4 regions of the Pseudomonas sp. FBCC-B545 genome follow, and region 4 is predicted to be linked to each of the others. Evidence: predicted binding sites of a transcription regulator. Region 4 holds the regulator's gene; each other region holds the start of a gene.
The links. The regulator FliA, encoded in region 4, starts transcription of late flagellar genes. The targets are predictions, from matches to a motif close to CTAAAGTTTNNNNNNNNNNNGCCGNTAA.

Region 1: the regulator FliA is predicted to act here: its motif matches at 2,081-2,108, upstream of motA (flagellar motor stator protein MotA).
Region 2: the regulator FliA is predicted to act here: its motif matches at 1,522-1,549, upstream of NMB39_RS17840 (methyl-accepting chemotaxis protein).
Region 3: the regulator FliA is predicted to act here: its motif matches at 1,584-1,611, upstream of NMB39_RS13355 (methyl-accepting chemotaxis protein).

What each region holds. Positions count from the first base shown of each region.
Region 1 is NZ_CP101441.1:5,682,544-5,685,657, forward strand. It holds gene motB (flagellar motor protein MotB) at 139-1,158, opposite strand; gene motA (flagellar motor stator protein MotA) at 1,162-2,013, opposite strand; gene NMB39_RS26230 (HDOD domain-containing protein) at 2,180-3,114, shown strand, end outside.
Region 2 is NZ_CP101441.1:3,889,306-3,892,419, forward strand. It holds gene NMB39_RS17835 (response regulator) at 1-251, opposite strand, end outside; gene NMB39_RS17840 (methyl-accepting chemotaxis protein) at 261-1,475, opposite strand; gene NMB39_RS17845 (LysR family transcriptional regulator) at 2,101-3,006, opposite strand.
Region 3 is NZ_CP101441.1:2,889,242-2,892,355, forward strand. It holds gene NMB39_RS13355 (methyl-accepting chemotaxis protein) at 1-1,402, opposite strand, end outside; gene NMB39_RS13360 (bleomycin resistance protein) at 2,205-2,645, opposite strand; gene NMB39_RS13365 (TetR/AcrR family transcriptional regulator) at 2,882-3,114, opposite strand, start outside.
Region 4 is NZ_CP101441.1:1,867,799-1,870,912, forward strand. It holds gene flhF (flagellar biosynthesis GTPase FlhF) at 1-261, shown strand, start outside; gene fleN (flagellar synthesis regulator FleN) at 367-1,200, shown strand; gene fliA (RNA polymerase sigma factor FliA) at 1,197-1,937, shown strand; gene NMB39_RS08735 (chemotaxis response regulator CheY) at 2,104-2,478, shown strand; gene NMB39_RS08740 (protein phosphatase CheZ) at 2,497-3,114, shown strand, end outside.

The DNA of each region.
Region 1 (3,114 bases), 2.4 Mb from region 4:
CGCGAAGACCCCAAGAGCAACACGGGCATCCTGAATACACACGTTATCGTTGACGTTTTTCGCGAGCAAGCTCGCTCCTACAGTGAAACGGTAGATACAACAAGGCCGCGATCATCGCGGCCTTGTTGTATCTGGAGCTTAGGAGGCCGGCGCAGGCACCGTAGGATCCTTCATCCCGCCATCATCAAACAGGTTCAGCTTCTGCCGCAACTCATGAGCCGGCAGTGGTTCCTGCTCAGGCGGCAGTGCGTTGGGGTCGGCCGGCACTTCGCCAGGGGCACCATCGCCCTGAGTCGGTACCGGTGGCGGTGGTTGATCGCCTTCAATCGCACGCTGGGCTTTTTTGGTCAGCACCACGATATCGATACGGCGGTTGACCGGGTTGAACGGGTCTTTGGGATCAAATAACTGCGATGAGGCAAAGCCCACCACCCGTGCCACTTGCGGGTCTGGATAGCTGCCGGCCACCAGCGCACGGCGGGCGGCGTTGGCGCGGTTGGCCGAGAGTTCCCAGTTGCCGAAGTCGCCCTGGCCCGCGTAAGGCTTGGCATCGGTATGGCCGCTGATGCTGATCTTGTTCGGCACCGCCTTGATGGTGTCGGCCATGGCCAGCAGGATGTCTTCAAAGTACGGTTTCAAGCGCGCGCTGCCGGAGTCGAACATCGGCCGGTTGGCGGCGTCGGTAATCTGGATGCGCAGCCCCTCGGGCGTGATCTCGAAGGAAATCTGGTCCTTGAACTTCAGCAGCTGCGGATTTTCCTGAACCTTATTCTGCAATTCCTGCAGCAACAGCTCCAGGCGCTCCTGCTCGACCTGCTCGGCCATGGTTTCAACCGTATCGCGCTCGATCGGGATTTTTTCCTGCGGCGATTCGGTCTGCACTTCCGGGTTGATGGTGCGTTCAGGCGCCAACTGCGGAGAGCCGCCCAAGTCGATCACGAAGGGCGTGCCGCTTTCGGAAAAGCCAATCGGGTCTTTGAAGTAACCGGCGATGGCGATTTTCTGCTCCGGCGTGGCGGTAGACATCAGCCACAGCACCAGAAAGAACGCCATCATTGCCGTGGCGAAGTCTGCGAAGGCGATTTTCCAGGCACCACCATGGTGCCCCGCAGCGAAGCGCTTGACGCGCTTGATGATGATTGGCTGGTTGTTTTCCATGGCTTAGCGACCGCGAACCGCTTGTTCCAGCTCGGAGAAACTTGGGCGATGCTTCGGGTAGAGCACCTTGCGCCCGAACTCCACGGCCAGCGACGGCGGCATGCCCGACGCGGACGCTACCAGGCATGCCTTGATCGCTTCATAGAGGTTGACCTCTTCCTTGGCATCGTGGGCCAGGGATGTGGCAAGCGGCCCAAAGAAACCATAGGCCGCAAGAATACCGAAGAAGGTCCCCACCAGCGCCGCGCCGACGTGCATGCCGATGGCTGCCTGGTCGCCCTCGCCAAGGGAGGCCATGGTCACCACGATACCCAGTACGGCCGCGACAATACCAAAGCCAGGCATGCCGTCGGCGATGCCGGTCACGGCGTGGGACGGATGCTCCAGCTCTTCCTTGAGGCTGAACAACTCCATGTCGAACAGGCCTTCCAGCTCGTGGGGCGCCATATTGCCGGAGGACATGATGCGCAGGTAATCACAGATATAGGCGGTCATGCGCTCGTCTTTGAGCACCGCCGGGTACTTGGCGAAAATCGGGCTGGCGGCGGCGTCTTCGATATCGCCTTCGATCGCCATCATGCCTTCACGGCGGCTCTTGTTGAGGATCTCGTAGACCAGCCCCAGCACTTCCAGATAGAAGGTGTGTGAGAAGCGCGAACTGAACATGCCCAGCGACTTCTTGATCACATGCATGGTCATGTAGCCGGGGTTGGCCTGCAAGAATGCGCCAAACGCCGCGCCGCCGATAATCAGCACTTCGAAAGGTTGAATCAACGCGGCGATTTTACCGTGGGAGAGGACGTACCCTCCGAGCACACTTGCGATGACGACAATGATGCCGATAATTTTAGCCATAGGAGATGGGTACTTGCGCCGTCGGGTTCATGGACATATTGGGTGTTGCGGAAAACTCTTGTTCTACTTATCGGCAAAACTGCGCCAGACTATAGCCCGTTAAGGCGAAAAGCCAATTCGGCCCGTTCCGGGCGTGTTAAACGCAAGTGATGATCGCGCCCCAATCATGGCAAACGAAACGACCGTATCCAATGCAAAACCCACCACCCTCGCCGCTTGGATCAAGTGCCTGGACGATGTGTTGCTGCCCGTGCCCCAGGCCAGCCATGAACGCGTGTGCAAGGCCATTCGCGATAGTCGCAGTTCATTGCGAGATATTGCCGAGCTGATGCAAGACAGTCCGGCCTTGGTGCTCAGCGTCATGCGCGAAGCCAACAGTCAAACCCATGGCAGCCTGGCCGAACCCGCGGAAAACCTCGAAGTGGCGCTTAACCGCCTCGGCCTCGAGCGTGCCGAGGAACTGCTGGCGCGCCTGCCCTCGGTGCCAGCCCAGGAAATCCCCGTTGCGTTGCGCCAATTGCTACTGGTGAGCCAGCACGCGTCCCAGCAAGCCAACGGTTTGTTCGGCAGCCGCTTGGCGCGGTTGTGGCAGGACATCCACTGGGGCAGCCTGCTGTTTCTGTCACCGCTGTGGCCGATGGCCGTCGCCTTCCCCAAGCTCCTGGAGGAATGGGAGCTGCGGGTGATCCATAAAGGCCAGTCGGCGCGCCAGGTCGAGCAAGAATTGTTCGGCGTGCGCTTGCTCGACCTTTGCCTGGAGTTGACCCACGCCTGGCACCTGCCGATCTGGGTGTCACAGGGCTACAAGCTGCTGCTGGCGGAGCAGCGTTTGCTGGTCAAGGCGCTGCACATTGCCCGCGAAGACGATGCCCTGCGCCACCAGCAACTGCTCGATGCCGAGCCCAACCTGCGCCGCTGGCTGAACCAGCCGGCCAACACCGTGCTGCTGGCTAACGGCCTGGCGATGTCGGCCCAGGAATCCTGGACCTGCCCGCACACCGAGCGTTGGCAATACCTGACCGCCCTCTACCTGCAGGTGCCATTGAGTGACGTGCAACAGCAGGTGCACCAGCAAGCTGTGACCAGCGCCCGCACCACCTT
Region 2 (3,114 bases), 2.0 Mb from region 4:
GTGGTCAGCATGATGATCGGCGTGAACTTGTAATTGGCCAGCTTCTTGACCTCCTTGACGAAGGTGATGCCGTCCATGTTGGGCATGTTTACATCGCTGATGATCAGGTGGACTTTCTGCCCGGTGAGCTTGCTCAGGGCATCCTTGCCGTCGCTGGCCTCGATTACGTCGTAGCCGGCGCTTTTCAAGGCAATGCCGACCACTTGTCGCACGCTGCTGGAGTCGTCGACCACTAATACATTCTTCGCCATGGTGTACTCCTAAAAAAAGGTGATGTCTTGGGAATTCGGCTGCGCGGCTGCCACTCCGTGGTGCAGGCGCCGCTGTTCGTCGGTGGCATAGGTGGCTTCCATGCGCGCCAGCCACTGCCGGGCGTCGACGCCCACCGCCTGGTCCGGCGCCTGGCTGGCCTGCAGGAGGTGGTCGTGCAAGGCGTGCATGTTGTCGCGCACGTGGCTGAGGATCTGGCTGACGCGGTCCTGGAATTGCAGGCTGACCAGCACTTCGGTCATCTCATCGCGGATGCCGTAGCTTTCCTGCTTGAGCAGGTCGGCAGATTCGGCCAGGCGCCCGGTGATGTTCTGGAAGCGCTCGAGCACCTTTTGAATACTGTTTTCGGACTCGGCCACCGAATGGCTGTCCTCGGCGGCACTGCTGGACGCGGCCTGCACCAATTGCGTGATGGCGTTATTGATGATGTCGACCTTGGCCGACATCTGCTGGCCGGTTTCACTGGATTTGTTCGACAGGCTGCGCACCGCATCGGCCACCACCGCAAAGCCGCGCCCGGCCTCACCGGCACGCGCCGCCTCGATGGCAGCGTTGAGGGCCAGCAGGTTGGTTTGCGCGGCAATCGCCGCCACGTCGGCGGCCATGGCGCGCAGTTCCTTGGTATAGGCAGTGAGGCTGCGGACCTGGACCAGGGTCTGGTCACGGCTGGTCTGTGTGGCCTTGAGCGAATTGATCACCTGGCTCAGCTCGCTGTCGCTGCGCGCCAGTACCTCGAGCGCGCCGTCGGCCGACTGCCCATCCAGTTCGCCGGCAGCCTGCTGCGAGGCCTGTACCGTTTCCTGCAATCGCGCGGCGATCCCGGTGAAGCGGTTGGCCAGGCTCACAATCGCTTCTTCGGTCTGGTGCCGCGAGCTTTCCACCTGCTTGGCCCAGATCGGCATGGCGCCGAGCAGCACTTCATCGAGCTGTGCGCGGGAAGCCATGCCGTCATGCGCTGCGTCCATCGCCGACTGATCCACCTGCGCCCGCGCCGTCGCGTGCAGCACAACGTTGCGTTGCGAATGTGTGCTCCAGGCACAAGCCCCCAAGCCCGTCAGTACCAGTACCGCGCAGGCCAGCAGATTGGCCGAGGAAGCTGATTGCACCAGCAGCCACCCAATGGCAGGCACGACCGGTATAAGGGCAAACCAGCAAAAACGCGGATAACCAGGAAGGGAAATGCGGCCGGATTGACGCTGGGTCATGAGTTCGATCCTTGAACAGTGTTGCGGATATTAGGTGACATAGGGGATATCTGCCCAATACCTCGCAACTTTAGGATCCTGATGTGCCTTCCGTCTGTTTTATGACCATCAGGTGACGGATCCGGGTGCCTGGCAGCTTATAGCTATCTGACTGATGCACCGCGATCCAAATGTGGGAGGGGGCTTGCCCCCGATGGCGGCCTGACAGCCGACCAGAATGTTGGATCAGACCGACTACATATCCATTGTTTAGGTAACGGCCACTATTGGTTCCGCTCTTACAGCGGGTCACTTTGAAAAGCGCAAAGTAACCAAACGCTCTTGCCCCACCACTCGGCACCTCGCTTAGGCTCGGTGTGCCCGTAATCCGCCATGGATTTGGGGGGCCGCCGCCACGCGCCATCCATGGCGCGGGGCGGCTAAACCGGCATCCTTGCCGGTTTACCCCCCAAATCCCTGTCGAATTCCGGCCAGCGTGGTTTAACGGGGCGCCTGAGATCAAAAGCAGATCAAGATCAAGATCAAGAGCGGCTCGCTTCGCATCGTGGTTACTGACGGTCGCTACGTCAGAGTTGTGTAGATAACCATGCCCCAGGTTGCACGGCTTTCGCCAGGACCAGGCCCCTCACCCTCCTCCCCACCCTTCACGCACCGCGTGCCGAATCCCTTCCAGCAGCATCGCGAACGCCGGGTTGTCGTTGTTCTCGCGCCAGATCAGATGGAGCTCGCTTTGTACGCCTTCGCCCAGGTCGATATCGCGGAACACCACGTTCTTGAACACTACGCTGGTGGCGCAACGGGGCACCAGCGCCAGGCCCATGGCGGCGTTGACCAGGGCGAGGATGGTCAGGGACGAGCCGAGCCACTGCACATAATCCGGGGCGACGCGGGCAGAGCGCAGCATGCCGGTCAGCAGTTCGTTGAACGGCGGATAGGCGGCGTGGGAGTACATCAGGAACGGCTGGCCGTCGAGGTCCTTGACAGACACGGTTTTGGCATCAGCCAGTGGATGGGTGTTGGGGACGGCCAGCACAAAGGGCTCGCGGACCAGGCATTCGGTGGCGTAACCGGGTTCCAGCAACGGTGCGCGGGCAATGCCCAGGTCGATACGTCGAGCGCGCAAGGCCTCGTGCTGCTGGTAGGTGTTCATTTCCGACAGGTCGATTCGCACGTGGGGCTGGGTGATGCGTGTCTCGGCTATGACCTTGGGCAGGAACTCGTACACCGCGCTGCCGACGAAGCCGATATTCACCGAGCCGATATCGCCCTGGGCAAACCGCCGGGCGGTCACTGCGGCCTGCTGGGCGCGCTCGAGCAGGTTCTGCGCCTCGATGAAAAACGCCCGGCCGGCCGCGGTAAGGGCGACGTTGCGGGTGTTGCGGGTGAACAGCTCGACGCCCAAGTGATGCTCCAGCAACTGGATCTGCCGGCTCAGCGGTGGCTGGGTCATGTTCAGCCGTTCGGCGGCGCGGCGGAAATTCAGTTCAGTGGCGACGGTGGTGAAACAGCGCAGATGGCTCAGTTCGAACATTGATCTAATCCAGGTATCAATCGAATGCCAAGTTAGATTAGACGGGATCAATACCCGCGTCCATGATCGACCTACGTCACCAGCAATCCCCACAAAAACAACGATCGG
Region 3 (3,114 bases), 1.0 Mb from region 4:
TCTGTTTGAGCGACAGATCTGCATTCTGGGCCACCGCGATTGAGCTGCTGGCTATCTGGGCGCTGACGCTCATGGCTCTCACCGCCTGGGTCGAGTCGTCCTGGATCGCGTTGATCATCTGTTCGATTTCCTGGGTGGACTGCTGGGTGCGATGGGCCAGAGCACGCACTTCATCGGCAACGACCGCAAAACCGCGGCCTTGCTCGCCCGCACGGGCAGCTTCAATAGCCGCATTTAGCGCTAGCAGATTGGTCTGATCGGCAACCGCGCGAATCACTTCGACCACCTTACTGATGTCCTGTGCTCTGCCGGACAAGGCCTTGACCTGTTCACCAGTGCTGGCCACGTTGCTGGCCAGACCTTCGATGGCCTTTAGGGTCTGGGCCACGTTCTCGATCCCCGAGCGGGTGAATTCCGTTGATTCGCGGGAAGATTGGGCGGCGGCTTCGGCATTGCGTGCCACCTCGTCCACCGCTGCACTCATTTCGGTCACGGCGGTGGCGGCCTGATTGACCTCATCGTTCTGTCGCGCTAGTCCACGGCTGGCCTCTTCGGTCACCGCGCTCATCTCTTCAGAGGCGGATGCCAATTGGGTGGAGGAATCGGCGATACGGGCGATGGTTTCGCGCAGGTTGCTCTGCATCTTCGCCAAGGCGGCGAGCAGGCGGCTGGCTTCATCGCGGCCATTGATCACTACCTCCCGGGACAGGTCGCTGCCGGCGATGCGCTCGGCCACGGCCAAAGCTTCGCTGATCGGCGCCGTAATGCTGCGGGTCAGCATCGCAGCCAGTACGATGGTCAATATGACGGTCGCGACCAGCAGGCCGATTACCAGTGTCACACCATTGCTGTAAGTCGCGGAAGCATCCAGACCTGCACGCTTGGCGCCGTCATCGTTAAAATCTGCGAGCTTGTTCAGCTTGTCTTGCAGGCCATTGGTCATAGTACTGATACGGGTATTGATCAAGACGATGGCTGCGGCGTTATCACCACTTCGCAGCAACGGCTCAAGCTCATCCAGCAGCTTGAAATACTGCTGAATATCGTCGGCCACTGCCTGGTAGAGCTCACGCTCTGCCGGCCCGCTGATCAGGGGGGCGTAAAGGCTAATGGTGTTCTGCACCGTGCTGCGGTAGCCGCTCAACGCAGCGATGCGGGTTTGGCGCTGTTGCTCGTCGATTGTTACGATGCGGACGCTTTCAAGGCGCAGACGAAAGATGGCTACCTGCATCTTGCCGATTTCACGGATGCTTGCCATCCAATTATTTTCGACGACCTGCTCCGAGTCCCTAAGCTTGCCCATTTGCATCAAAGCGACAATGCCTAGAGCAAATACCACCAGGATAATGAGTGAGAAGAAGCAGGTCGACCGTGGAGCAAGGTTCATATTCCTGACGTTCATGTTTAACTCTCTTGGAAAGGTAGGTAGCCGGCATAGAGACTGGTCCGTGTAGAGAGCCCGGAAGTGTGCGATGGCATGAGGTACCTGCGAAATGGGAGGAACAATCAGGGGCACCTGCAAGGGTATGTATTCGCCCTTGGTCCGCATCCTGCGCAGGTATTCTTTTGTTAGACGGCAACGAGTAGCGGCGCTTTCCTGGCTAGCTAAAAGTTGTACAAATGTTGATACTTGTACAACTCTTGTACAGCTATTTTGCTGTGATGTCGTCATGACATCATGCGATCCCGATGAGCGGTCAGTAACCTCCAATTTCTGGCAGCCGCGAGAAATAGAGGTCTGGCTATCGGGCTGACTACTGTTTGGCGGCGATACAGCCAAGGCCATCTTTGGGCCGATAGAATCCTGCGCCTGTAAAAATGCGTAGCGCTATTTCTGTACAAGTATTTTGTATGGGGTGAGCTAGGGCGCGCTAATTGTGAGCATGCGCTGCGCTAGGGGCTGTTGCCGTTTTATCGCGAGCCGCGATGCTGCGAGAGATGGCTCCCGGTTATGGGGGGCGAGTTCATCTCGGATCTCCATGCGAGATGGCGGGGCAGGTTTGCCCAACGTGCGAGGGGGTTATGCAAATGGCGAGCGATGGTATTGACTGCCCCACTTGCGGGACATTCATGCCGGCTGGCCGAGCATGAGAGGGACTAGCGGACTGATCGACATGAACGTCTAATTGGTCGATTTTGCCAGCTTATCTGCCGCCAATTATATCCGACGTTAATGTCTGCTTTTAGCCGATAGCTGCCGCTTACTAACGACTATTTTCGACCGAGAGCGGACGCTCGCCCAACCGCTCTACCAACCTTACGAGATAACCGTCGGCATCCTGGACGATGAATTCTCGCTGACCTACTTCTACATTTTCAGCCCGATACCAGGTGTCTTTGCATTCTCGATAGAGTGAAACACCAGCCTGATCAAGTCTTTGGATGACGGGGGCGACAGCTTCAATATCAATCTGTAGGTTCATGCCTCTTCCAAACGGCCTGCTCAACGGCGCCGTCAGCCATTGACCCGCGTGCGAATCAATCTGCTCAAGCATGACTTGAGCGCCATTCAAATCAAGGTATGCAAACCCATCTTCCGGGCGTTGATAAGCTACTTTGAACCCCAGGCAAGAGACCCAAAAAGCCAAGCTGCTCTGCAGGTTGGTGACCATTAACTCCGGAACCAGTTTGTTACGTTCGAACATGAGATGACTTCCATTTCACAAGGCCCATTTCTGCAGGCGGACAGGTGTCAGTATCCAACAAATGCGCCGCGATTCAAATGTGGGAGGGGGCTTGCTCCCGATAGCGGTGGGTCAGTCAACATCAATGTTTGCTGGGCTGACGTCTTCGCTGGCAAGCCCCCTCCCACATTTGGATCGTAGAGTATCAGTTAGATAGCGGTCGGTTGTCAGGCTCCAGGGAGAGCAAGCTTACTCCCCTATCGAAGCAGCCCCGATAGCAAAATACGAAAGCTGGCGATTGCTTGCGTCGATGCCAGGTGTGGATCAGCCGCACTCGCGATCCACAGAGACGCATTCAAGGCAGCGCCGTTGACGAGGTAAGCAGTCGCCTGTGCATCCACGGGCTTGATGACGTTCTGATCGATCAACACCTGAATGCTGTGCATGGTGCTGGCCAGGCACGCGCTTTGGCTGGCAGCCCGCGCCGGAT
Region 4 (3,114 bases):
TGCGGCCTGGCCGGTTGCATCCTCACCAAGCTCGATGAAACTGCGAGCCTGGGCGAAGTGTTGAGCCTGGCCATCAGCCATGAATTACCGGTCGCCTACCTGACCGACGGGCCGCGGATCCCGGATGATCTGCATCTGCCGCGCCGTCATCAGTTGGTCAGCCGTGCCGTAAGTGTGCAAATGCAAGAAGAGCCTAGCGAGGAAGCGATGGCCGATATGTTCGCCGACCTTTACCACCACCCGGCTAAACGGGTCGGTTAAGGCAGGATGAACACCGTGAAATGTACCTACATCGATGGTCTGCAAGCGATTCACGCGGCCAAGCCATGTAGCCTGCGTCTAAGCAAGACAAGGTAAAGAAATAAAATGGGCAGCATGCATCCCGTACAGGTGATCGCGGTGACCGGCGGCAAAGGTGGCGTCGGCAAAACTAACGTGTCAGTGAATTTGTCCCTGGCCCTGGCAGAGCTTGGCCGTCGCGTCATGCTGCTGGATGCTGACCTGGGCTTGGCGAACGTGGACGTTCTGCTGGGGCTGACACCCAAACATACCCTTGCCGATGTGATCGAGGGCCGCTGTGAGCTGCGCGATGTGCTGCTCCAGGGTCCCGGTGGCATCCGCATCGTGCCGGCTGCCTCGGGCACCCAGAGCATGGTGCACCTGAGCCCCGCGCAGCATGCCGGGCTGATCCAGGCGTTCAGCGATATCGGCGACAACCTCGATGTGCTGGTGATCGACACTGCCGCCGGGATCGGCGAGTCGGTGGTCAGCTTCGTGCGCGCAGCGCAAGAAGTGCTGCTGGTGGTGTGCGACGAGCCCACTTCGATCACCGATGCCTACGCGTTGATCAAACTGCTTAACCGCGACTACGGCATGAACCGCTTCCGCGTGCTGGCCAACATGGCCCAAAGCCCGCAGGAAGGGCGCAACCTGTTCGCCAAGTTGACCAAGGTCACGGACCGCTTCCTCGATGTGGCTTTACAATACGTTGGCGCAGTTCCTTACGACGAGTGTGTGCGCAAGGCCGTGCAAAAGCAGCGTGCGGTCTACGAAGCGTTCCCTCGTTCCAAGTGCGCACTGGCGTTCAAGGCCATTGCCCAGAAGGTCGATACCTGGCCGTTGCCCGCCAACCCCCGGGGGCATCTGGAATTTTTCGTCGAGCGTTTGGTGCATCAGACGAGCGCAGGACCGGTGCTATGACATCCAGCGGCTACAACCTTTACAAAAAGTCGGCACGTGACAGCCAGGGCGAATTGATCGAGCGTTACGCGCCCCTGGTCAAGCGCATTGCCTATCACCTGTTGGCGCGCCTGCCGGCCAGTGTGCAGGTCGAGGACTTGATCCAGGCCGGCATGATCGGCCTGCTCGAAGTGTCGACCAAATACGACGCGAGCAAGGGTGCGAGTTTCGAGACGTATGCGGGCATCCGTATCCGTGGCGCGATGCTCGATGAAGTGCGTAAAGGGGATTGGGCGCCGCGTTCGGTACACCGCAATACGCGCATGGTCAGTGATGCAATTCGTGCAATTGAAGCAAAAACCGGTCGTGACGCTAAAGATCATGAAGTTGCGGCCGAACTCCAATTGAGTCTCGACGATTATTACGGGATTTTGAACGATACCTTGGGCAGCCGCCTGTTCAGTTTCGACGACCTGCTGCAGGACGGCGAACACGAAGGGCTGCACGAGGACGGCGCGAGTGCACATCTCGAACCGTCTCGCGACCTGGAAGACGAACGTTTCCAGAGCGCGTTGGCGGACGCGATTGCCAATTTGCCGGAGCGTGAGCGCCTGGTACTGGCGCTGTACTACGACGAAGAGCTGAACCTCAAGGAAATCGGTGAGGTGCTGGGGGTCAGCGAATCGCGTGTCAGCCAGTTGCATAGCCAGTGCGCGGCCCGCTTGCGGGGGCGATTGGGAGAGTGGCGCGCGCGCTGACAGGCAGTGTGGGGACACTGCAGACGCTACCGTGAAGCCGCAAGGTTCGCGGGCTCGTACCGTGGTGCCCTGGGCAGTCCTTTTTGTGTAACGCCTGTTGATTGAAATGGCGCGTCCAGGTGCTGGGCGCGTTTAAGACTGCTTGGAGGTCGAATTGGACAAGAACATGAAAATCCTCATCGTTGATGACTTCTCAACGATGCGGCGGATCATAAAAAACCTGTTGCGTGACCTTGGGTTCACCAACACGGTCGAGGCGGATGATGGCATCACGGCGATTCCGATCCTCAACAGCGGAAGCATCGATTTTCTGGTAACCGACTGGAACATGCCGGGCATGACCGGTATCGATCTGCTGCGCCATGTACGTGCCGATGAAAAACTGCGCAGCCTGCCTGTGCTGATGGTGACCGCTGAAGCCAAGCGTGAACAGATCATCGAAGCCGCCCAAGCCGGGGTCAACGGCTACGTGGTCAAGCCATTCACTGCACTGGCCTTGAAAGAGAAGATTGAAAAAATCTTCGAACGCATCGGTCATTGATGCTGCCACGGGGGAGCTATGGAGCATAACGAATCATCGCAGGCCGACTTCGAGTCGACCCTGAAAAAACATGCTCACCGCTTGGTCGACAGCCTGGAAAAAGGCCAGTTCGCCGATGCGGTGCAGTTGATCCATGAGCTTAACCAGACCCGTGATCGCGGCCTGTACCAGGAAGTGGGCAAGCTCACACGCGAGCTGCACAGTGCGATCGTCAATTTTCAGATTGACCCGCGCATGCCCCAGGCCGAAGAGATTTCGCAAATCACCGACGCTACCGAACGCCTGTCCTATGTGGTCAGGCTGACCGAGGCGGCGGCCAACCGCACCATGGACCTGGTGGAAAACGCCACGCCGCTGGTCAACGGCATGACCAGCGAAGCCCAGGCCTTGAGCGTTGACTGGGGCCGCTTCATGCGCCGCGAAGTGGGGGCTGAAGAGTTTCGGGAATTGGCCCGTCGGGTCGAGGGTTTCCTGTCGCGCAGCGAACAGGAAAACCGCACGGTGGCCAGCAACCTCAACGACATCCTGCTGGCCCAGGATTACCAGGACCTCACCGGCCAGGTGATCAAGCGCGTGACCCAGTTGGTCACCGAAGTGGAAAGCAACTTGCTCAAATTGGTGCTGATGGCCGGCCAG